Regions from separate parts of the Parageobacillus sp. G301 genome, predicted to be linked through region 2. Evidence: riboswitches for the same ligand, from Rfam matches in the RefSeq annotation. Region 2 holds a riboswitch; each other region holds the start of a gene.
What was found. Region 2 has a riboswitch for cobalamin ahead of QSJ37_RS08200 (ribonucleoside-diphosphate reductase subunit alpha). Riboswitches for the same ligand answer to the same signal wherever they lie in the genome.
Positions count from the first base shown of each region.

Region 1: linked by a shared signal. The riboswitch ahead of QSJ37_RS15260 (ABC transporter substrate-binding protein) and the one ahead of QSJ37_RS08200 (ribonucleoside-diphosphate reductase subunit alpha) in region 2 are both predicted to bind cobalamin.
Region 3: linked by a shared signal. The riboswitch ahead of QSJ37_RS03280 ((2Fe-2S) ferredoxin domain-containing protein) and the one ahead of QSJ37_RS08200 (ribonucleoside-diphosphate reductase subunit alpha) in region 2 are both predicted to bind cobalamin.

Region 1 is NZ_BSDB01000002.1:1,261,805-1,269,221, reverse strand. Features, by position in the region: gene QSJ37_RS15285 (bifunctional adenosylcobinamide kinase/adenosylcobinamide-phosphate guanylyltransferase) at 1-366, opposite strand, end outside; gene cobD (threonine-phosphate decarboxylase CobD) at 363-1,433, opposite strand; gene cbiB (adenosylcobinamide-phosphate synthase CbiB) at 1,390-2,361, opposite strand; gene QSJ37_RS15270 (adenosylcobinamide amidohydrolase) at 2,358-3,842, opposite strand; gene QSJ37_RS15265 (FecCD family ABC transporter permease) at 3,842-4,894, opposite strand; gene QSJ37_RS15260 (ABC transporter substrate-binding protein) at 4,860-5,816, opposite strand; cobalamin riboswitch at 5,946-6,160, opposite strand; gene QSJ37_RS15255 (PH domain-containing protein) at 6,289-6,903, opposite strand; gene QSJ37_RS15250 (hypothetical protein) at 6,917-7,102, opposite strand; gene QSJ37_RS15245 (GntR family transcriptional regulator) at 7,255-7,417, opposite strand, start outside.
Region 2 is NZ_BSDB01000001.1:1,608,725-1,616,141, forward strand. Features, by position in the region: gene panE (2-dehydropantoate 2-reductase) at 116-1,042, opposite strand; gene QSJ37_RS08185 (YbdD/YjiX family protein) at 1,195-1,398, opposite strand; gene QSJ37_RS08190 (carbon starvation CstA family protein) at 1,391-3,469, opposite strand; gene QSJ37_RS08195 (hypothetical protein) at 3,784-4,245, shown strand; cobalamin riboswitch at 4,393-4,590, shown strand; gene QSJ37_RS08200 (ribonucleoside-diphosphate reductase subunit alpha) at 4,719-7,004, shown strand; gene QSJ37_RS08205 (ribonucleotide-diphosphate reductase subunit beta) at 7,024-7,417, shown strand, end outside.
Region 3 is NZ_BSDB01000001.1:610,910-618,326, reverse strand. Features, by position in the region: gene QSJ37_RS03320 (DNA topoisomerase III) at 1-53, shown strand, start outside; gene QSJ37_RS03315 (GNAT family N-acetyltransferase) at 198-635, opposite strand; gene QSJ37_RS03310 (helix-turn-helix transcriptional regulator) at 797-1,258, shown strand; gene QSJ37_RS03305 (hypothetical protein) at 1,302-1,865, shown strand; gene QSJ37_RS03300 (hypothetical protein) at 1,929-2,051, shown strand; gene QSJ37_RS03295 (glycerophosphodiester phosphodiesterase family protein) at 2,168-4,372, opposite strand; tRNA gene QSJ37_RS03290 (tRNA-Gln) at 4,808-4,879, shown strand; gene rraA (ribonuclease E activity regulator RraA) at 4,984-5,469, shown strand; cobalamin riboswitch at 5,529-5,720, shown strand; gene QSJ37_RS03280 ((2Fe-2S) ferredoxin domain-containing protein) at 5,846-6,244, shown strand; gene QSJ37_RS03275 (energy-coupling factor ABC transporter permease) at 6,241-6,981, shown strand; gene QSJ37_RS03270 (energy-coupling factor ABC transporter substrate-binding protein) at 6,983-7,267, shown strand; gene cbiQ (cobalt ECF transporter T component CbiQ) at 7,264-7,417, shown strand, end outside.

The DNA.
Region 1 (7,417 bases), on a different contig from region 2:
TTGCTGTAACACAATCCACATTTGTCTTGCCTTATGAAAACAGTTCGCTTCCTTTTGCCAGCTTTCATCAGCAAACAATTCGTTAGCAAGCCAGTTCGTTATACAATCAAGCAAAACAACGTCGCTTTTTGTAAAAACAGGAATCAGTTTATCAAGCCGCACCGACTGTTCCCATGTGATCCACTTCATCGGTTGTTTCTTTCGCCGCTTTTGGTGATGATCAATCCGCTGTTTCATTTCGTCATCAGACGCTCGTGCCGTTGCGATATAGTGTAAAGAACTTTCTGGAGTTGCCAGCTTTTGTACATAAGTTTCAGCAATTCGGCTTTTTCCGCTTCGGACACCGCCGCTAATAAACACGATCATTGCGCCCACCGCCTTAGCACATGCAGCAATTGATCGTTTTCTTCCTTCGTCTTCACCGCTAAACGCAAATAATGGCCGTCAAGGCCGCGGAAATTCATCGTATGGCGCGGCACAATCCCTTTCTGTAATAAATGATAAAGCAGCGCTTCTGTGGAACGGTTTGGCAACCGTAATAAATAAAAATTAACGACCGATGGCGAAACATAATACCCATAATCGCTTAATGTCGTCGTTATTCGCTCCCGTTCACTGGCAATCATCCGCTTTGTTTGTGCGACAAACTCGTTCATCGGCAAAAAATGCAACGCCAGCTGCTGGGCAAGTCTACTTACGCTCCATGGCGGCTGCAATGCTTTTACTTGCGCAATGACTTCCTTATTGGCAACCATATAGCCGATACGCGCCCCGGCTAAATGATGGATTTTCGTTAATGAACGCAAAACGATCAGATGGGAAAAGTCGTTCACCCACTGCAATGCGGTAAAGCCATCGATCCAAAAATGATAAAACGCTTCATCGATGACAACAAATGTCTCTGCCTTCTCCGCTGCCACAAGCAACGTATATAGATCTTCTTCCGTCATCACCGTTCCGGTTGGATTGTTTGGATGGCATAAAAAGAAAGCATCAACATCCCCTAATAACGTTGTTAACTCACTTAGATTATATTTCCAGTTGCTTTCCTCATTCGAGACAATCGAAACGATCTTACAATGGTGAGCCTCACAAGCGCGGCGATATTCAGAAAACGTCGGTTCCGCAATTCCAATTCGTTTCCGTGAAAATAATTGTCCTAGCAAATGAATGCATTCCGAAGCGCCGTTGGAAATCAGCACTTGCTCCGGTGCGATTCCTTCGATACGCGCAAGTAAATCAACTAATAAAGAAGCATCCGGGTCTGGATATTCCATCGTCCAACTGCAAAAATCAGCTTGTTTCGGCCAAAGCGACAGCGGCAATACATATGGATTTGTGTTGACACTAAAATCAACGTAAGTTTCTGGAATTGGAATCCCAAGATGCTCATATAATTGGCGGGGATTTGCTCCATGTGCTGGCAAATTCAATCAATATCCCTCCTATGAACAGCAATATCGCAAACGATAAAACCGTAACGAGCATAATCCGCACTGCATGGCGAATATGTTCTTTTTTTAGCGGAACGAGCGGATCGCCGATCGTCGGCCGGTGCGAAACGATTCCGTTATATGTGTTCGTTCCGCCAAGCTGCACGCCTAAAAGCGCCGCCATCGCCGCCTCCGGCCATCCGCTGTTTGGGCTTGGATGCTTGGGAGCGTCGCGAAAAAGCACCCGCAAGCAATGACGAAGTCGCTTTCCGCTATGGATAAATATCATCACCATCGCCGTAAGACGAGCAGGCACATAATTGACCACATCATCCAAACGCGCTGACGCCCAACCGAATTCGCGATACGCCTCATTTTTATAGCCGAGCATCGAATCACACGTATTTACGGCCCGATAAAAAAGCGCCAATGGAGCCCCGCCGATGACAGCGTAAAACAACGGCGCGGTAATTCCATCGCTCGTATTTTCCGCCACCGTTTCTACACAAGCGCGCACAATTTCCGGTTCGTCAAGATTATCTGTATCCCGGCCGACAATCATGCTTAATTCGCGGCGGGCCTTTTCGATTTTTCCTTGTTCTAAAGGAATAAGCACATTCCAGGCAGCTTCTTGTAAACTTTTTGTCGCAATCGTCGTAAAAATAAGGACCGCTTCCATCATAACGCCAAATATCCATGAAAGAGAATAACTGATATATACAACAAGAGACGCCAAGCAGTAAACCATTCCTGCTACGGCCGCGACGGTAATAATCCCTTTCATCCGCCGATATCGCCCTTGATTAAGCCGTTTATCGAAAAAGGAAATGAATGATCCGATTCCACGCACGGGGTGCGGAAGCCAACGAGGATCGCCAAGCAACCAATCCAGCACAAGCGCCAGAGCAATCGCCAAAAGATGACTCACAATGATTCCCTCCGCTGTTTATAACGGCGAAGGGCTTCCTTTGTCGCTTCATAAACGGTTCGCCCGATCGCTTTTCCAATCGGTGTGATCGTTCCAGCATAAGGAAACGTTGCTCCCGTTTGTGTCGCGGCAATCGCGATGCAATCCGTCGATGTTCCTGTTGCATAGGTGCTTGTTTCAGGATCAACAATTTTTTCATCGTATAATGCTTTTGTTTTTGCTTCCGTCGCCGTCATTAAAGCCTGCACGTAGGCAGCATCCGTCAATGTTCCGTCGATAAATACCATAATGTTAATCGTACCGACTTTTTGGCTTAATTCCTCTCGTTTCCATGCTTGTGCGGCATCAACGGCATTTCCTACTCCAGCGGTAACGACGGCCCATACAGAAAACGCATCATGTTTCTCATACATGCAGACGGCATCTTCGACAGAAACAGCGGTCATCATTCCAATCGTTTTTTGGACGGGAAAGCCGCGGCGCCGTAAATAATGTTTCATTTCCGTTTCCGCATCTTCGCAATCATAATCTTTTGAAACTTGACGATTGACAAAATGAGTCGCCCATTGAAAGCCTGATCCGACAAGCGCGGAAGATAACACCTTAAGCGGCTCGGTTGCGGTTACAACGACGCAGTCCTCCAACATTTTCCACGCGAATCGTTCGCGCAGTTCGTTATGTTGTAATATCGGAAATTTCCATTCCCGTAAAAACGCCATAAGCGGTTTAGAGACGGTCGGATGTGCTTGCCTGCTTACGGACGCGTGAAATACAGAACGGAAAAGCTCAGGTTCCATCAGCTCTTCCGGCGTCCCTAGCGCGACTACCTCCCCGTTTTTTAACATTAAAAGCCTGTCACAATATAAACTAGCGATGTTAATATCATGAAAAATCGCAATAACCGTTAACGCTTTTTCCTTCGCCGAGCGGACAAGCTGGTCCAATAGCTTCATTTGCTGGGTAATGTCCATATGATTGGTCGGTTCGTCTAGCAATAAAAGCTGAGGCTGCTGCGCAAGCGCTCTTGCTAAATAAACACGCTGACGTTCTCCCCCACTCAAACGGTCAATCCCTTCTTCTGCTTTTTCCATTAGCCCAACTTCTTCGATTGCTGTTTTCACCGCTTGTTCATCTTCTTCCGTCCATGTCGGAAATAGACCGCTTTGATGGGCATATCTTCCAAGTTCCACTGTTTCTTTTACCGTATATCCGAATGCCGCATCAACCGTTTGCGGAAGCACCGCGGCAAAACGAGCCCATTCTTTTTGCGAAAAAGAACGAAGCGGCCGGCCGTTTACTGTTATACTTCCGTTTTGTAATAACAACTCCTTGCTTAACAGTTTCAATAAGGTCGTTTTCCCGCTCCCATTTGGCCCTAAAATCCCAAATACTTCTCCCTTTGTTACGGTAAACGTTACATCATGAAGCACTTGTTTACGATGATAGTGATAAGAAACATGGTTTACTTCAAGCACATTCATCACGTCTTTCTTCGCATTCTTCGAAAAAATAGTAGTGCAAATAAAGGTGCGCCAATCAATGAGGTAATTACGCCGATTGGCAATTCTCTCGGCGAAATAATCGTACGTGCCAATAAATCAGTAAGAACGAGAAAGGCACCGCCATACAATAGGGAAAGCGGCAACAGAAGGCGATGGTTCGGACCACAGACGAGGCGAACCATATGTGGAACGACCAATCCGACAAAACCGATCGTTCCGGAAACAGACACCGCCGCGCCGGTTAGCAGCGAAGCACCGGTTAAAATCATCACTTTTCGCTTCAACACATCGACCCCGATATGCATAGCGGCCGACTCCCCAAACGCAAAAGCATTCAGTTCGCGCGCATTAAAAAGCAGCATGATCACTCCGATGAGAAAAAACGGAAGCATCATCATCGTATATTTCCAGCCGCGCATCGCTACGCTCCCCATCAGCCATGCAATAATTTGCCGCAATTCTTCTCCGGTTAGCGCAATCATTAATGAAATAAGCGCGCTGAAAAACGCCCCGAACATAATTCCAACTAGGATGATGGTCTCTACGGACATTTTTCGCTCCACCGCTCGTGTAAATAAAAGAACAAGCACGAGCGTCACAAGGCCAAATATAATGCTGACAATAGGAAGCGTAAATGTACCAAATAGCGGCAATTGAATACCGAAGAAAATGACAAAAACAGCGCCGACGGAAGCACCTGACGACACGCCGAGCGTATACGGATCGGCAAGCGCATTTTTTAACAGCCCTTGAAACGCCGCTCCCGCGACCGCCAGCGACGCCCCGACAAGAAACGCGAGCACAACGCGTGGAAGGCGGATCGCCATCACGATTTGCACGAGATCATCGGGAACATCGCCGGGCAACGGCAACCCAAACGAGATCGAAAAAATAATCTTGATAATAGTAGAAAAGGGAATCGATAGAGAACCTATCGATATCCCCAGCAAGAGCGAAGTAATAACGACCGTTATTGCAACTGCATACATCCATATATTACTTAAAAATATCCGGGTAAATTGTTTTTGCAAGTTCCTCTACTCCTTCGATCAAACGTGGACCTGGACGGCTTACTAAGTCTGTATTTACATCATACACCCGTTTGTTTTTCACCGCCGGGACATCTTTCCAAGCAGGACGGTCCAACACTTGCTTCGCTCCGCCGTATGTTGTAATAATGACATCCGGCTTGTACGCGACCGCTTTTTCTTCCGTAACCATCGGCCACCCTTCTAAATCACCGGCGACATTTTTCGCGGAGATCGCCTGGAGCATCTCATCAATAAACGTTCCTTTTCCAGCAGTATAAATTTCTGGAGCTGGTGATATTTCGACCCATACTTTTGCTTGATCTTTTTCTTTAATTTGCTTTGCTTTTTCTTTTATAGCTTCTAATTTTGTTTTCATATTTTGGATGATTTCTTGTGCTTTGTCCGCAGTTCCTGTCGCTTTGCCAATTAATTCGATTGAATGATATACATCATCAAACGTTTTCGCGTCATGGACAACCAATACAGCAATACCCGCATCTCTTAATTGCTGAAGCCCATCTTTCGAGTTATGTGCGCTAGACGCATGGGCAAGTACTAAATCTGGCTTCAACGAAATAACTTTTTCTACATTAAACTCCAAGCCGCCTATTTTTTCCTTATTTTTTACATCTTCCGGATAGTTATCAAAATCGCTGACGCCAACGATTTTGTCTCCTAATCCCAACGCATAGGCAATCTCTGTGTTGCTTGGAATTAAGGAAACGATTTTTTTTGGCTCAGACTGTATCGTTACATCCTCGCCTAATCCATCTTTTACCGTTACCGGAAACGCCGCTTGTTCCGTTTTCGGTTCTTCTTTTTTTGCAGGCTCTTTACTTGCGTTCTCTCCATTACATCCAAACAAGAAGCCGAATGTAAGGATGAATACGAGCAACATGACATACTGTTTCCATTTTTTCATTTTTTGTTCCCCCTTCTTTATGTAAAATAAAAAAACTCATTCCTAACTCGGAATGAGCGAGAAACGGCAATATGTATACACGAAGGCAGCCACCGTTGCCGTTTCCTCATCTCACCCCCCGAAGATAGGAAACCATAAGCGAACAAGGCAGGTCTACTGACTCATGCTTCATCCTACTCTGAACCTTCCCATACGGCAAACGGCGCTTGCCATTCCACCGTACAGTGGCGATTTCATTTCGTCAGCATTTACAGTTGCGGGGACAGTTCTGGACTTTCACCAGATTCCCTATTAAGCCATTAAGAGCGAATCGCTCCATTCGGCACCTTGCCGCTATTGTATAAAATTGTCGAACAATTGACAGTTATAATATTAAAGGAAGAAAGATCGTTTGGCAATAAAAAATTCAAAGTTTCATTGTTTTCAAGACATTCAAACCCCCGAACTTTTAGCGATCCGGGGGTTACTACAATTAATTATTAATATACCGTTCAAACACAAAGCCGAAGTCTTTCACCGTATATTTTGTTTTCGCGTCAACGAGCCATTGAAACGCGAGTTCATTCACCGCTTTGAAATCGGCAACGAAATTATTTGTGTCACTTTTCACTCGCCCGAATACGTTTGCCGTCAATTCCAAACTTTTATGCGCGTACTCGAGCTTCGTTTTGTTTTCATGGCAAAGCTCAGAGATGGCGAGCAGCGATTTATATAAATCTTTTAGTTCTTCTAAATGCTTTTTATGGACGTCAATCGAATAGGCATGGGCGCCGATTTTAAACTTAATCTCCACGTCTAAATCGACCGTGCCTGCCGTTTCGAGCGACACGTCGGAAATCGTATGTTTGTAATAATCATAGCGGCGCAATACGCGTTTTTTGCTTGTCGCGCTCGTGCCATCCAAATGAATAAGCGCTTTATTGGTAAAGCAATACTCATCCGACTTCGATTTAATTAAGAAATAAATCTTTTCCCCGTCTTCATGCATCACGTAATCATCGGCATCGACTTTATCATAGTTTTCCGGTTTAATAACCGAGCCGATATCGCTTAATCCAAGCACATCGGCGGCGACTTTTCCAAACATAGTATAGCTCCTCTCATTTTTCATGATTATTTGTTTTTTGCGAGAAACACCCATCGCAAATAATGGTCCCTTCTTGCTGAAGGAAAGCCTTAATTTCTACCATTCCTCTGTACACCGGATACCTCATGCGCACGTAGATAGGTTCATTTTTTTCAATCGGCTTCCCGCAGACGGAACAAGTTGGAGACCGGGAAAACATATGATTTTCCTCCTTTTTTATTAAAAATATACGTAACAAAAGAACAACAAGTTTCATTCATGGCGTAAAAATGTCGTTCATTTTATCGCAGCGGCGATCTTGCCATGGGAATATACGTATGGCTTTTCGGATTTTTGGTTAGGCAGGCAAAATCAAAACCGAGCCGTTTTGCTCCAGCGTTCCATCTCAATCGTCAATTTGTAACGGTCGGCGCGATAAACCGATTTGACGACTTCTAGAGGCCGTCCGTTATTTAAATAACTTCTGCGCTGCATGAGCAATACAGGCGCACCTTCCTTTATTTGCAACAGCTCC
Region 2 (7,417 bases):
TCTTTTTATCCACTTTCACCATTACTCTGCACTACATCATCACAATATACAATCTTTTTAAAAAAAGAAGGCATCCTTCCCTTGTATATTGGAATGCTGCACTTCTTCCATATTTTTATTCCATTTTTCTACGATTCGCTTCGTAAATCGTTAAATTATGGTATACGACTTTTAATAATGGTGTTTCTACATTATATCGCTGAGCCAACGAAAGCAAATATCCTTGCAAATGATCCGCTTCAATGAATTGTCCTTTTTCCATATCCCGCTGCATCGACGATTTCATCGTCGCTTCTATTCCGTTTAATTGCGCCAGTTGTTTTTCTTCGATATCATCGGCAATTGGCGCTCCATGTGCCCGCATCACGGCCGCAATCTCTTTTAGCAATCCGAAAATAATTTCTTGCCCGTACTTTCCAGAACGAATTGGTCCAATCGGCGCTCGAAACAGCGTCGTCACTCCTGACATTGTCGCAATAAATAAATATTTATTCCACATATCTATTACAATGTGCTCGCTTAAACGAAACCGGGCGTTACAATTAGAAAATAATTGCTCGAGCGCACGAACCCGCTCCGTCCTCTCCCCGGACCATTCCCCAAATCGAACATCATGGGAAGCGCTTGTTTGCACGATTTCTCCATGCTCATTCAGCGTTGTTTCGATAAAACAAAGCCCTCCTAACACGTTTTCCTTTCCAAACTCATTCCAAAACATTTCCATATGCGCCATGCCGTTTAACAGCGGTAAAATCATCGTTTTTTCACCAACATACGGTTTCACATCGCGAATCGCTTCTGGCAAATGGTACGCTTTGTTGGAGAAAATAACAACATCAAATGGCTCTGCATTTTCTCCTGTTACAAGCAGTTTTGGATTTAACACCACATCTCCATGGACGCTACGAATGACAAGTCCATGTTCTTGCAGCTGCTTTTTTCTTCGCTCACGAACAAGAAACGTCACGTCCACCCCTTTTTCCAACAACCGGCCGCCGAAATAACCGCCAACCGCGCCTGCACCGACTACAAGTATACGCATATATTTATTCCCCCTTATAAAACAAAAAGAAAGTTATTTTTCTTATGACAAAACAGTGAATGAACAGGAAAACACAAACGAAAAAGCTTGTCCTCATTAACTTGAAATAAATACGAAAAAGGAAAAAAGGGGAATAGTTTCCCCTTTTTATGTCAGCAACAGCGCGATACTTTTCCGCCTTTGCCGTTATAGCGCGCTTCCTGCACTTCGCAGAAAAACTCTTTTCTTGATTTGATCGGCTCTCCTGGATGATGTGTTTTCATATGTTCTACATATTTCTCGTAGTTTGGAACACCAACCAGCAAATCAAGAAATTGCTTGCGGTAGGAAAGAATCGTATGAAGCCACTTACGCATAATGTTTAACCTCATTTCCTCCATCTCTTGGAATATAAGGTGCTTCTTTCAACGGTACATGTTTGTTTTTCAATACTTTTATCCACATATTTACTGCCGAAATCAACATGGCAATCACAACAAGCATGAAAATCGCGCAAAGCGTTGCATCAATGTAGTCGTTCATAATGATTTGCCGCATTTGTGCTTCATTGGTTGCAGGTGCTAAAATTTTGCCTTGATTTAATGCATCTTTAAAGGCATTAGCATGAGCTAGAAAACCGATTTTTGGATTGCTATGGAACAGCTTTTGGTATCCTGCCGTCATCGTTACCACTAAAAGCCATGTCGTTGGGATCAATGTCACCCAAACATATGCTTTTTTGCCCATTTTGAATAAAATCGTCGTTCCAAATAAAAGCGCAATTCCTGCCAACATTTGGTTCGCGATACCAAAAAGCGGCCACAATGTATTAATACCGCCAAGAGGATCGACTACCCCTTGATATAAGAAATACCCCCAAGCTAATACACATAATGTAGTCGCGATAATATTGGAAACTAGCGAATCTGTTTTTCCAAGCGGTTTGTAGAAAGTGCCCATAATATCTTGAATCATAAAGCGGCCTACACGTGTTCCAGCATCAATTGTTGTTAAAATAAAGAGCGCTTCGAACAAAATTGCGAAATGATACCAGAATGCCATTAATGTTTTTCCACCGATCACTTTAGAGAGAATGACAGCCATTCCGATCGCTAGTGTCGGCGCCCCGCCAGTACGCGATAAAATCGTCTGCTCGCCGACATCTTTTGCAAGTTCTGTTAGCATATCAGGCGTAATTGTAAATCCCCATGAAGACACGACTTTTGCTGCTTGCACAACATCCTGCCCGATGACAGCAGCCGGGCTGTTGATGGCAAAATACGCACCCGGAGTCAGCACACATGCTGCCACCATCGCCATGACAGCAACGAACGATTCCATTAACATGGCTCCATAGCCGATCGGGCGGGCATGGCTCTCCATCTCAATCATTTTTGGCGTTGTACCGGACGAAACAAGTGCATGGAATCCAGACACCGCACCACAGGCAATCGTAATAAATAAGAATGGGAATAAGTCACCAGCAAACACAGGACCAGTGCCGTCAACAAATTTCGTCAGCGCCGGCATTTGCAAGTCTGGAGCAACAACTAAAATTCCTAGCGCTAAACCAACAATCGTCCCGATTTTTAAGAACGTACTCAAATAGTCGCGCGGCGCAAGCAGCAGCCACACCGGCAAAGCAGATGCGACAAATCCGTAAGCAATCATTAAAATCGCGATCGTTTCACCTTTCAATGTAAAGACTTTCGCTAATGTCGGGTGCTCCGCCACATATTGTCCAGCGACAAGAGAAACAAGAAGCAGAATAAATCCCATTAATGAAGCTTCCGCCACACGCCCTGGACGAATAAAGCGCATGTAAACTCCCATCAAAATCGCAATTGGAATCGTTGCGGCAATCGTAAACATTCCCCAAGGGCTTCCTACAAGCGCTTTTACTACTACCAATGCTAAAACAGCTAATAAAATAATCATGATTCCTAAAATACCAAGCGATGCAATGAACCCTGTAACCGGGCCAATTTCTTCCTTCACCATTTCGCCAAGCGATTTACCATTGCGCCGCATAGACGCAAATAAAATAATAAAATCTTGGACAGCTCCGCCTAAAACAACGCCGATAATAATCCAAAGCGTGCCAGGCAAATATCCCATTTGCGCTGCTAAAATCGGTCCGACAAGCGGTCCGGCGCCAGCGATCGCCGCAAAATGATGGCCGAATAATACCCATTTGTTTGTCGGCACATAATCTTTTCCATCATTAAACACTTCCGCAGGCGTTTTGCGACTGTCATCAAGTTCAAATACTTTGCGAGCGATAAATTTACTATAAAAACGGTACGCTACTGCATACGTACAGACAGCAGCGACAATCAGCCAAATCGCATTTACCGTCTCGCCGCGGTTCAATGCAAGAACGGCAAACCCTGCCGCTCCAAGAGCGGAAATAAGCCCCCAAAGCAAGGCCGATTTTAATCCTTTCACGTCTTTTCCCCCTTTGTTGTTTTAATAATATTATATTAACTATTCTGAAAAATTTAAAGAATATTTTCTAAATATTATAAAGATAAATATTTTTATAGTCGTTTTATTACCATATCTTTTTTACTCTGAACATTCCTGCCTAATATTAATTTGTTGAATTTTGGATAACTGTTTTATTATTCCAAAAAGTATAAAGTAGTTTTATTTGTTAAAAATGTAATATTAAGAAGATAATCATGAGTTTTTTGCGCAATGATTATATCTTCTTTTTTCGATTGCAACAACAAACAACACAAAGCAAAGGGTTAGGAAACGTGAAGGCAATAGAACAGTTAATGTGGAGCATTGCATTGCCTGGATTGGGCCAACTTCTCAATAAAAAATACTTCAAAGGCACTTTGTTTATTTTGTTGGAATTTCTCATTAACGTACAATCGCGATTCAATGAAGCAATTCGATTAAGCTTTTTAGGGAACAACAAAGAAGCGATTGATGTCGTTGATTTCCAATGGTTAATGTTCTATCCATGTTTATACTTTTACGCCATGTGGGATGCGGTAAAAGATGCGGGAGGGGGACAGTCCCCCTACTCCTTTCTTCCCTATGTGTTCTCTGCCTATTTCGTCACGATCGCTCTTATGTATTCCGCACATATTAAAATTTTCGAAATCGTTTTCGGTCCTATTTGGCTTCCGACGCTTTTTGTCATTCCAGGGGTATGCATTGGATTGCTACTTCAATTTTTGTTGCTAAAATTTCGAACTTCCCGCAAATGAGGAATGCCTTCCCACTAGAAAAGCATTCCTCATTTTTTCATGCCCTTACAAAAAATAGTTGAATTTTCCATCGTTTTATTATATGCTTGTACCAACAGCAACAACACTATATATTGTGTTATAAACTAAGGAAACAACTAAATATAGTATAAAAACCGCAAGCAATGGTGTCCATCCGGACTTAATAGGGAATCTGGTGAGAATCCAGAACTGCCCCCGCAACTGTATGTGTGGACGAAATGGAACATCCACTGTATGCGAAAGCTCGTTTGGGCACGCATATGGGAAGGATCCAAAGTAGGAAGAAGCACGAGTCAGGAGACCTGCCTTGCTTGGTTGCGTTTCATGTTCTCCGGGGTGCGAGAAGATGAAACGATGGTGGAAAAGGGCTTCACCTACCCTTTTTATGCTGTCGTTTCATCCACTCGTTGACCCGAGTGGATTTTTTTATGGATGACAAGGAGGAGAAAATGATGGCGTTGCAAACAAGCAATACGATGATTACGAAAGAAAATGGACAAGCGGAACCATTTTCCCGTGAGAAACTCATTTCCTTTATCCGCCGCACGACGAGCGATTTTCCGCACTTACGGACAGACGACTATATCGAACGCATCATCCGCGTGATCGAACATAAAGAGGCTATTTCTGTCGAGCAGCTCTTTCATTACCTCATACTCGAGGGGCTTTCCTACATTAGCGAAACGGAACCGGAATGGACATTTGTCTGCGCCCGCATTTATTTAAAACAACTATATAAAGAAGCGGCAAAGCAGCGCGGATACGACGAAGCGAAACGCTACGGCAGCCTTTATGATTTAATTGCTGCACTTGTCGAAAAGGGAGTGTATCATCGTTCCCTTTTGGAAGATTATACAAAAGAAGAAATCACGAAACTCGCCAAACTTATCGATCCCAAAAAAGACAAGCTGTTTACCTATATCGGCTTGCGCACATTCGCCGATCGCTACCTTGCCCGCGACTATGAACGCAACTTATATGAGCTTCCGCAAGAGCGGTTTCTCATCATCGCGATGACGCTAATGGCCAAAGAGCCAAAGCAGCGCCGTTTTGCCCTCATCCAAGAAGCATACTGGGCTTTAAGCAACTTGTACATGACCGTTGCCACACCAACTTTGGCAAACGCCGGCAAAAGCTACGGACAACTGTCAAGCTGTTTTGTCGATACAGTCGATGACAGCCTGCAAGGCATTTACGACAGCAACACCGACATTGCTAACCTTTCGAAATCCGGCGGCGGAATCGGCGTCTATCTCGGCAAAATCAGAAGCCGCGGCAGCGATATCAAAGGCTTTAAAGGCGTTTCGTCCGGCGTTATTCCATGGATGAAGCAACTCAATAACACCTCCGTCAGTGTTGACCAATTAGGGCAGCGAAAAGGGGCGATTTCCGTTTATTTGGATGTTTGGCATAAAGACATTTTCGCTTTTTTGGACGCGAAATTAAATAATGGCGATGAACGAATGAGAACACATGATTTGTTTACGGGCGTCTGCATCCCAGATTTATTTATGGAGCAAGTAGAAAAACGCGGCGATTGGTACTTGTTTGACCCCCATGAAGTGCGCAAAGTGATGGGATTTAGTTTGGAAGACTTTTATGATGAGGAAAAAGGCAGCGGAAGCTTCCGCAGAAAATATTGGCAATGCGTCCAAGAAGAGGGCCTTTCGAAAGAAAAAGTGCCAGCGATCGAAATAATGAAAAGCATTATGCGCAGCCAGTTAGAATCCGGCACACCATTTATGTTTTACCGCGACGAAGTGAACCGGAAAAACCCGAACGCGCATCTCGGCATGATTTACTGCAGCAACCTTTGTACAGAAATCGCGCAAAACCAAAGCCCGACCGTCGTGGAAAAACAATATACGAAAGATGGAAAGATTATCATTGAAAAAATCCCAGGCGATTTCGTTGTTTGCAATTTGTCTTCCGTCAATCTTGCCCGCGCCGTCACCGACGGTGTACTCGAGCGGCTCATCCCGATCCAAATGCGCATGCTCGATAACGTCATTGACTTAAATAATATCCCGGTATTACAAGCGAAACTCACCAATCAAAAATACCGCGCCGTCGGACTTGGCACGTTCGGCTGGCATCATTTGCTTGCGTTAAAAGGCATTCGCTGGGAATCAGACGAAGCGGTTGAATACGCGGACAAGCTGTACGAAAGAATTGCCTACTTAGCGATCCAAACAAGCATGGAGCTTGCAAAAGAAAAAGGAAGATATCCGGCGTTTCCAGGTTCCGACTGGCAGACGGGCGCTTATTTTGATAAACGCGGATACCGCCGCAACGACAACGTCGACTGGGACACGCTGAAAAAACAAGTTGCCAAATACGGCATGCGCAACGGCTATGTGATGGCGATTGCGCCAAACGCTTCGACGTCAATTATCGCCGGCAGCACCGCCAGCATCGATCCGATCTTTTTAAAAGTGTACGCCGAAGAAAAGAAAGATTACAAAATTCCAGTTACCGTGCCCGACCTCAACTCCGAAACAACGTGGTACTATAAATCAGCTTACCATATCGACCAGCATTGGAGCATTAAACAAAATGCGGCGCGCCAACGCCATATCGACCAAGCGATTTCGTTTAATTTTTACGTGTTGAACACCATCAAAGCAAAAGAGCTGTTGGATCTTCATCTCACCGCATGGAAGTCAGGACTAAAAACAACGTATTACGTCCGCTCTACTTCCAGCACGATCGATGAATGTGAATCATGCGCAAGTTAATGCCAAGGGGGAATAAAACATGGCACATCCATTAACGAAGCGGATCATCATGGACCCAGAAGCACCAAACCGCTCAACGCGAATCATTAACGGCAAAAGTTCGAATGTCTTAAACTGGGATGATATCGCCTATCCTTGGGCTTACGCCAAATATAAAAGAATGCTGGCAAACTTTTGGACACCGTTTGAGATCAATATGTCCCAGGATGTTAAACAATTTCCGCTTTTAACAGAACGCGAACAAGACGCGTTTTTGAAAATCATTGGACTTTTAGCGCTGCTTGACAGCATTCAAACAGATTACGCTGGAAGAGTCGCCGATTATATCACTGATTCAAGCATTAACGCGCTGATGATTATGCTCGCGCAGCAAGAGGTCATTCATAATCATTCATATTCTTACGTTCTTTCAA
Region 3 (7,417 bases), 1.0 Mb from region 2:
TGGTGTGGGACGACAAGGAGAAAAAGATTTCGTTTTCGTTTGTAAAAAAATAAACTTTCCTCTTATCATGCATCTCCTTCTTTATGGATGAAAGAAAGGAGGTGCGATTAAGAAACAATAAGGCCAAAAATATTGCTAAAAGATTACGGCATGAGCTAGGAATACGGCGCTCATGCCGTATCATTGATGAGATCGTTTTATGCCTGCGGGTTTATTTTTTCCATTAGCCGCTCGGGCTGCATTGGCGGTTGAAATCCAAACTGCTGATACAAGCCATGCGCGTCTTTCGTCGCTAATAAAATGCGTCTTACCGAAGTGATATCAGGGTGCTGCAACACACATTCCACGAGCCATTTGCCAAGCCCCTGCCCGCGGAATTCCTCATCAATAAAGACATCGCACAAATAGGCAAAGGTCGCTCCATCGGTAATGACTCGCGCTAATCCGATTTGCGTCTGTTCGTAAAACAGCGAAAAGCATAAGGAATGTTCGAGAGACTTTATAATCGTCGCGCGATCCCTTGTATTTGCCCAATAGGAGCGGGCGAGAAACTCACAGACGCGGTCGATTTGCACAAACGCTGGATCGGTAGAAAGCAGGAACGGTCCGTTTTTGTATTGTACGATTTGCAGCAAGTTCGTTTCCCCCTCATATTTTTTTGTCATTATAATTGATAAAACTAGAAAATGGCAATTAGCATATTTACGAATAGATCCCAAAATTGTAAGATTACACTTGTAAGGTAAATTTTTTAAGTAACAGTAATTATATTACGTAAACAAAAGAAGGGAGAACAATGGATAAACAAGAAGTAATCGATCTTCTCTCCAGCAAAATGAAGTTAATTCGCGTTGAAAAAGGATATACGCAAGATAAGATGGCGGAAGTGTTAGGGATTTCGAAAAAAACGCTCGTGCAAATTGAAAAAGGGCGGACGCAGGCGAACTGGACGCAAGTCGTCGCGCTATGCGCGCTATTTCGTGATAGCGAAATTATCGAATCGGTGCTTGGCGATAGCCCGCTTGAAGTGATTGAAACGATCGCACATGAAGAAATTGATGCGCCAAAAGGAAAGACTCTCGGCGGAAAAGTATGGTGGAGAGAAATTAAGCGGATGGGTCCGTTTCGCCTTCAGCAAAACATTATCAGCAAGCATTACCGCATTTTAGATGTGTACAATGATCGATGGTACAGTTCTTTCGATAAGGAGGAAGCGTTAAAGCGGCTCGAGGAACTCGCGAAAGGGGCTAATGCGTAACCACCTGCCCTTTTGATGCGACTAATATAAAAAAGGTGGTTTAATGAAACGATGCTGGTGTTGGGTTCTTGGCATTGCTGTCCTTTTTTGCCTGTATGGGGGAGCGCGGACGTATGCGTGTGACTGCGTCCCGCCACGTTTTCCGTCGGAAGAGTTTACGAAAAGTGACGCGGTGTTTTCTGGGAAGGTCGTTCGTATTTATGAAACAACGAGAAAAGAACCAGAAATCAGAGAGCCAGTTTCGCAGCGCGCGGTTGTTTTTTCGGTCGATCGTACGTGGAAAGGGATAAATGAAACACATGTTGTCGTGTACACCGGCTTCGGTGGGGGAGATTGCGGGTATCCGTTTGAAGTTGGAAAAGAGTATCTTGTATATGCGTACGACGATACGGACTGGGTCACAGGAATTTGTTCACTTACAAAACCGTTGTCGCTCGCCCAGGCGGACATCGAAGCGTTTGGAAAAGGAAAGCCGCCGACGCAGCGCATAGCTGCGGAAGAGTTGCAGGAAGATGGATGGAATCAATTCTTTCTTTATATGACCGTCATTTTCGTGATTGGCTTTATCGTATTTCTCTATGTTGTCCAAACACGCCTGCAGAAATAAGGACATGATGATATCGTCCACAATAGGTGGTTTCCCAATCTTAATGGCGGCGGAGATATCCTTTTGTTGAAACCTGAACTTTTGTATCGCCTTATGATTACGATGACGTCATCGGAGCGCTTAACGATTGATGGGGCGGGAGGACATGTTTTCTTTCAAGATAGTTTACGATCGAGCAACAAATAAGCGAAGATGGAACGTGTTTTGGCAAGCATATTGGGAGAGGACAGCAGCGAAAAAAAGAGGCTGAAGCAAAAGTAAACGCCCCCCTTTGCTTCAGCTTTGTTTATATAATGTGATTATTACGGTTCAATTGGAAAGTCGATATGAAAATGGACGCGTCCATTTTCATCGCGAATTTCGGTAGTTATTTGTTTGCGTTCTGGATTAATTTTGATCACACCGAAATTAAAAAATCCTCCCTCGGCATACAATCGCTTCGGTCCAAATGTAGGGTCAAGCGCTGACGGCTGGCCCATCGCGGCCCCAATCGGTCCACTTATCAGTTCTCGATAATCGATGGTTCCGTTATGGTCAGGATCGTATTCGATGATATCCGCAAAATGCACATCGGCTGTGACAAAATAGACGTTCTTTATCTTGTTGTCTGTAATAAATGTAGAAAGTTTAGCAAATTCATGCTCATATCCAGTTTGGTCATTTGGATCGATATGGTTGCCGTTTGCCCATCCATCACGCGCATGCGGTTTTCCTGTTGGAATCGAAATAGGAACGGAAGAAGCAATAAGCTTGACTTGAGCATCCGAATTGGCCAACTCCCGTTTTAACCATTCCAATTGCTCTTTACCAAGCATCGTTTTTTCATGGCTGTCCGGCTGTGTATTAGGATCACGGTAGCCGCGATTATTTAAGATGAACAAATCGAGCGTATTTCCCCATGAAAATTTATGATAAAGCTTGCCGGATGTACTCCGCTCTGTTAACATCGGCCAATAATCGGTGAACGCCCGAAATCCCGTCGAAGTGAGGGGCTCAATCGGTCCAGAAAAATCATTGGTGACCTCGTGATCATCCCAAATCGCATAAACACTTGTTGATTGAAGCAGCTTTCGCAAGTTGGGATCTGTGCGGTTTTCCTTATATTTTGCCCAGAAGTCTTCGATGTTTTTTGACGGCGGGGCTGGAACCGCCGGAGTCGCATTATCCGCGTAAATCGTATCTCCACTGAATAAGAAGAAATCTGGTTTCAATTCTGCCATTGCCGCAAAAGAACGAAATGGAGGAATTTTCCCCTGGCCTCCTGTGTCACCACCCCAGACGATTGTGAGGGGCTTTATGTCATTGGACGTTGGGGCTGTTTTGAAACTTCCTGTTACTTGATAAGAGCCTGGAAGAGCCTGTGCGCGATAGTAATAGGTGGTGTCCGGTTTCAATCCTGTTACATTTACCTGTACGGTGAAATCGTGTTTCGAAACCGCTTTGGCCTTTTTTATTATTTTGTGTTGAATGGACGCATTTTCGGAAATTTCAAATTGTACGGTTGCAGGTTTGTTTGTCCGTGCCCATAATACGGCGGAAGTATCCGTTACTTCCCCGCTTGCTATTCCATGGGAAATATAAGGTTTTTTGTTTAATTCTACTAATTTATCGGGATAGTCTGTAAACATGCCGTCAACGCCCAGAGATAATTGTTCGATCATTTTGTCTTGTGTATCCACCGTATACGGATGGACGATCATGTTGCGTTCGTGGGCTTCCTGCATCAATGTTGGGGTAACGAGAGAGTAATCCGGCCCAACTCCTTCTGCGTATTCGGCCGTTCGGTTAAAGACATCGTCAAGATTTTTGCGTTGAATCATTTTGGGGCTAAAAAGCTGGATAAGCGGAATGTCCTCTGGAACGATTTCCTGCAGTTTTCTTAAGCTTGCTTCGCTGAATGATTGGAAAATTACTTTTCCTTTTTTTAAATATCCGTTCTTTTTTAATATATCGACCAGTTTTTCTTCCATTCCTGGATATACATCCGGGTCCTTCGTTTCTATGTACAGAGCTACTTTGCGATCTTTCTTTTTAATGAAGTCAATGACTTCTTGAAGGGTTGGAATTTTCTCTTGTGCATACTGTTTTTTGGCGTATTCAGGATGTGTCTGATTAAACCAAGATCCAGCATCCAGCCGTTTGATTTCGGCAAGCGTAAAGTCTTTTACCTTCCAAGGGGCACGGTTGGGATACACTTCTTCCACGTTCGTTGTTCTTGTTAATGTGGAATCATGAATCGCAACCAATTCCCCATCTTTCGTCATATGCAAATCTAACTCTACATAATCCGCTTTCATCTGAATGGCTTTTTCATACGCAACCAATGTATGTTCAGGTGCATAGCCGGAAGCGCCGCGGTGGGCGATGACTTCGACGTTCTCGACGATAGGCTGCAATGTGGATGGATGGCGGTTCTGTTCAGCAGCACTGGCTTCTGTCGAAAAATAGGTGGCCAGCAATCCTAACGACATAGAAAGAGACAAACCGATTTTTGTTGATTTTTTCACTGATTCTTCACTCTCCCGTTCTAAAATGGGTTTCTTTCGACATGGTTATTGTAAAAAATAAGGGTAAAGTGAATATGGAATTAAGTTTAAAAAACTGTAAAAATAAAAAAATTATGATTAAAAAACATACGCTATCAAGCGTTTTGATTGTACTTTATTGAGAAAAATGCCAGGATAATGTCCACGAACAAAGCACGGTTGTTTATTAAGGAAAAGTGTGGTCCTATTTTGTAACGGCCAAACGTTTTTAATGATCTGCCAACTACATCAAGATAAATATATTATTTGAAAAAAGGATTTTGCCCATACTGAAATGAGTAAAAAATGAAAAGCGGATGAAACTTAGATGTTTTTATACATAGAGACAAAAACTTCTGGATATACTACAAATGTACAAATCATCTCATAAACAGTTTGGCAAGAACATGATAATATTGGGCTATAGCCAAGCGGTAAGGCAACGGACTTTGACTCCGTGATGCGCTGGTTCGAATCCAGCTAGCCCAGTCTCTAACAGACAAGCAATGTCGCTTGTCTGTTTTTTTTTGTTGAAAAAGAAGGATTTTTGACAAAGGATGTCAAATATAAGACATAGCAAGGAGGAGATTGTGATGAAAACAGCTGATTTATGCGATGAATTTTTAAGCGAATTGCAAGTATGCCAGCTGCCGATGCAATCTTACGGCGGCAAAGCGGAATTTTCCGGACCAATCGCGACGGTCGATGTATTTGAAGATAATGTGCTCGTTCGTGAGGCGCTCGAAACTGTTCCAGCGGGCACCGTATTGGTCGTAGACGGAAAAGGTTCGCGAAATTGCGCGCTGCTCGGAGACCGTCTTGCCCAGATCGCTTGTGAGCGCGGGCTTGCCGGGGTGATTATTCACGGATGCATTCGCGATTCCGCAGAAATCGCCAATATGCCGCTTGGGGTGATGGCGATTGGCACTTGCCCGGTGAAAAGCAAAAAAGAAGGAAAGGGAAAACGGGACGTTGCGCTCGAATTTGGCGGCGTTCGTTGGGAGCCAGGCGCCTATGTGTACGCTGATCAAGACGGGATTGTATTGGCGAAAACGGGCTTATTGAAAAAAAGTGGTTGACGATATTTGAAAATTTGTACTACTATGAATAACAGAAATGTTCTTTGAAAAATCGACATTATATGCCAAACAAATAAGGTGCCTTTCTCATTAGAGAATAGGCTTAAAAGGGAAGTACGGTGAAAATCCGTCACGGTACCCGCCACTGTGATGGGGAGCTTTGTTGCATAATGTCACTGAAGGAAACTTCGGGAAGGCGCAATAAAGCGATGATCCTAAGTCAGGAGACCTGCCTTATTTGTTCGGACGGATACCTACGGGATTATAGGTAGACGTGCGGGAGAATGGTATACTTTTTTTGCTATATTTGTATGCATTTTTCTGCACCTCTGCGTATAGAGGTGCTTTTTATTTTGCAAAAAAGGAGAGATTTAACATGACAACATGGAACTTAATCGGAATGAAACATCATGTGCTGATTTGCAATGGAGGCAGCTGCATTCGTAAAGGGGGAGAAGAAGTAACGCTTGCCATCCGCGAAGAAATCGCGATGCTGGAGTTAGATGGCATTGTACATACGACGCGGACTCGCTGCAATGGTCGTTGCCAAGACGCGTGTGTAGTCATCGTTTACCCTGAAGGCGTATGGTACAACGGTGTGACGCCGGAAAAAGGAAGGGAGCTTGTGCGAAGGCATTTGCGAGATGGGGAATGGTTGGAAGAAATGATAACGTACCGTTATGAAGAGAAACAAGGATTGATGATGTCAAAACAATCAAACGCCCCTCTAGGAATCTCGAAATTATGTAAAGCAACGGGAGGAACGAAAGCATGAGAAAATGGAAATCCGCCCTTTTCCTTTTTGGCCTAGTTGTCTATTTTACTTTCTCTGAAAATTCATCGGCATTTGCGATGCATATTATGGAAGGATTTTTGCCAGTTGGATGGGCGATTTTTTGGTGGCTTGTGTTTTTGCCGTTTTTGATCATCGGTATGCGTTCACTTATTCGTATTACTCGTGAGCGTCCGGAACTAAAGCTGCTCATTGCGCTGTCGGGGGCATTTGCGTTTGTGCTGTCCGCCTTAAAAATTCCATCCGTTACTGGAAGCAGCTCACATCCAACGGGGGTGGGGCTCGGCGCGGTGCTGTTTGGTCCATGGACGATGGTGGTGATGGGAAGCATCGTATTGCTGTTTCAAGCGTTATTGCTGGCACATGGCGGATTGACGACATTAGGAGCGAATGCCATGTCCATGGCGGTCATTGGCCCGATTGTGGCGTATGGCATTTATCGTTTCGGGAAAAAGTGGAATATACCGCGGCGTTGGACGATATTTTTTGCCGCATTTTTCTCTGATTTGGCCACATATGTTGTCACTTCATTGCAATTAGCGTTGGCGTTTCCGGACGCGTCAGGCGGGGTTTTCGCTTCGTTTGCCAAATTTGCCGGCATTTTTGCTGTCACGCAAATACCACTGGCGATTACAGAAGGGCTGCTTACGGTCGTCGTTTGGAATTTCTTAACCACTTACAGCAGCCGCGAACTAAATCAGTTAGAGAGGGGAGTGTAATATGAAGAGAAGTCTTTTTCTTCTTGCTATTGCTGTTTTACTGGTAGTAGCGCCGTTATTGTTCATTCGTCACTCTGATTTTGGCGGCGCGGATGGCCAGGCGGAAAAAATGATTCAAAAGATCGCTCCTCATTATCAACCTTGGATGGAAACCATATTTGAGCCGCCGGGCGGAGAGGTGGAAACGTTGCTGTTTTCTGTGCAGGCGGCAATCGGCGCTGGAATTATTGGCTACATTATCGGCGTCTATAAAGGCCGGGCGAACCGAAGAGAGGAAACAAAATGATCCGGCAGTTTGACACCATTGCTTACAATAACCGCCTGCGGACAATACGTCCTGAACAAAAAGTGATATTTGCGTTCATATTATTAATGATGGCCATGATAGGTAGTTGGAAAATGCAAGTAATGATGACGATTTGGCTTGCCGCATGGA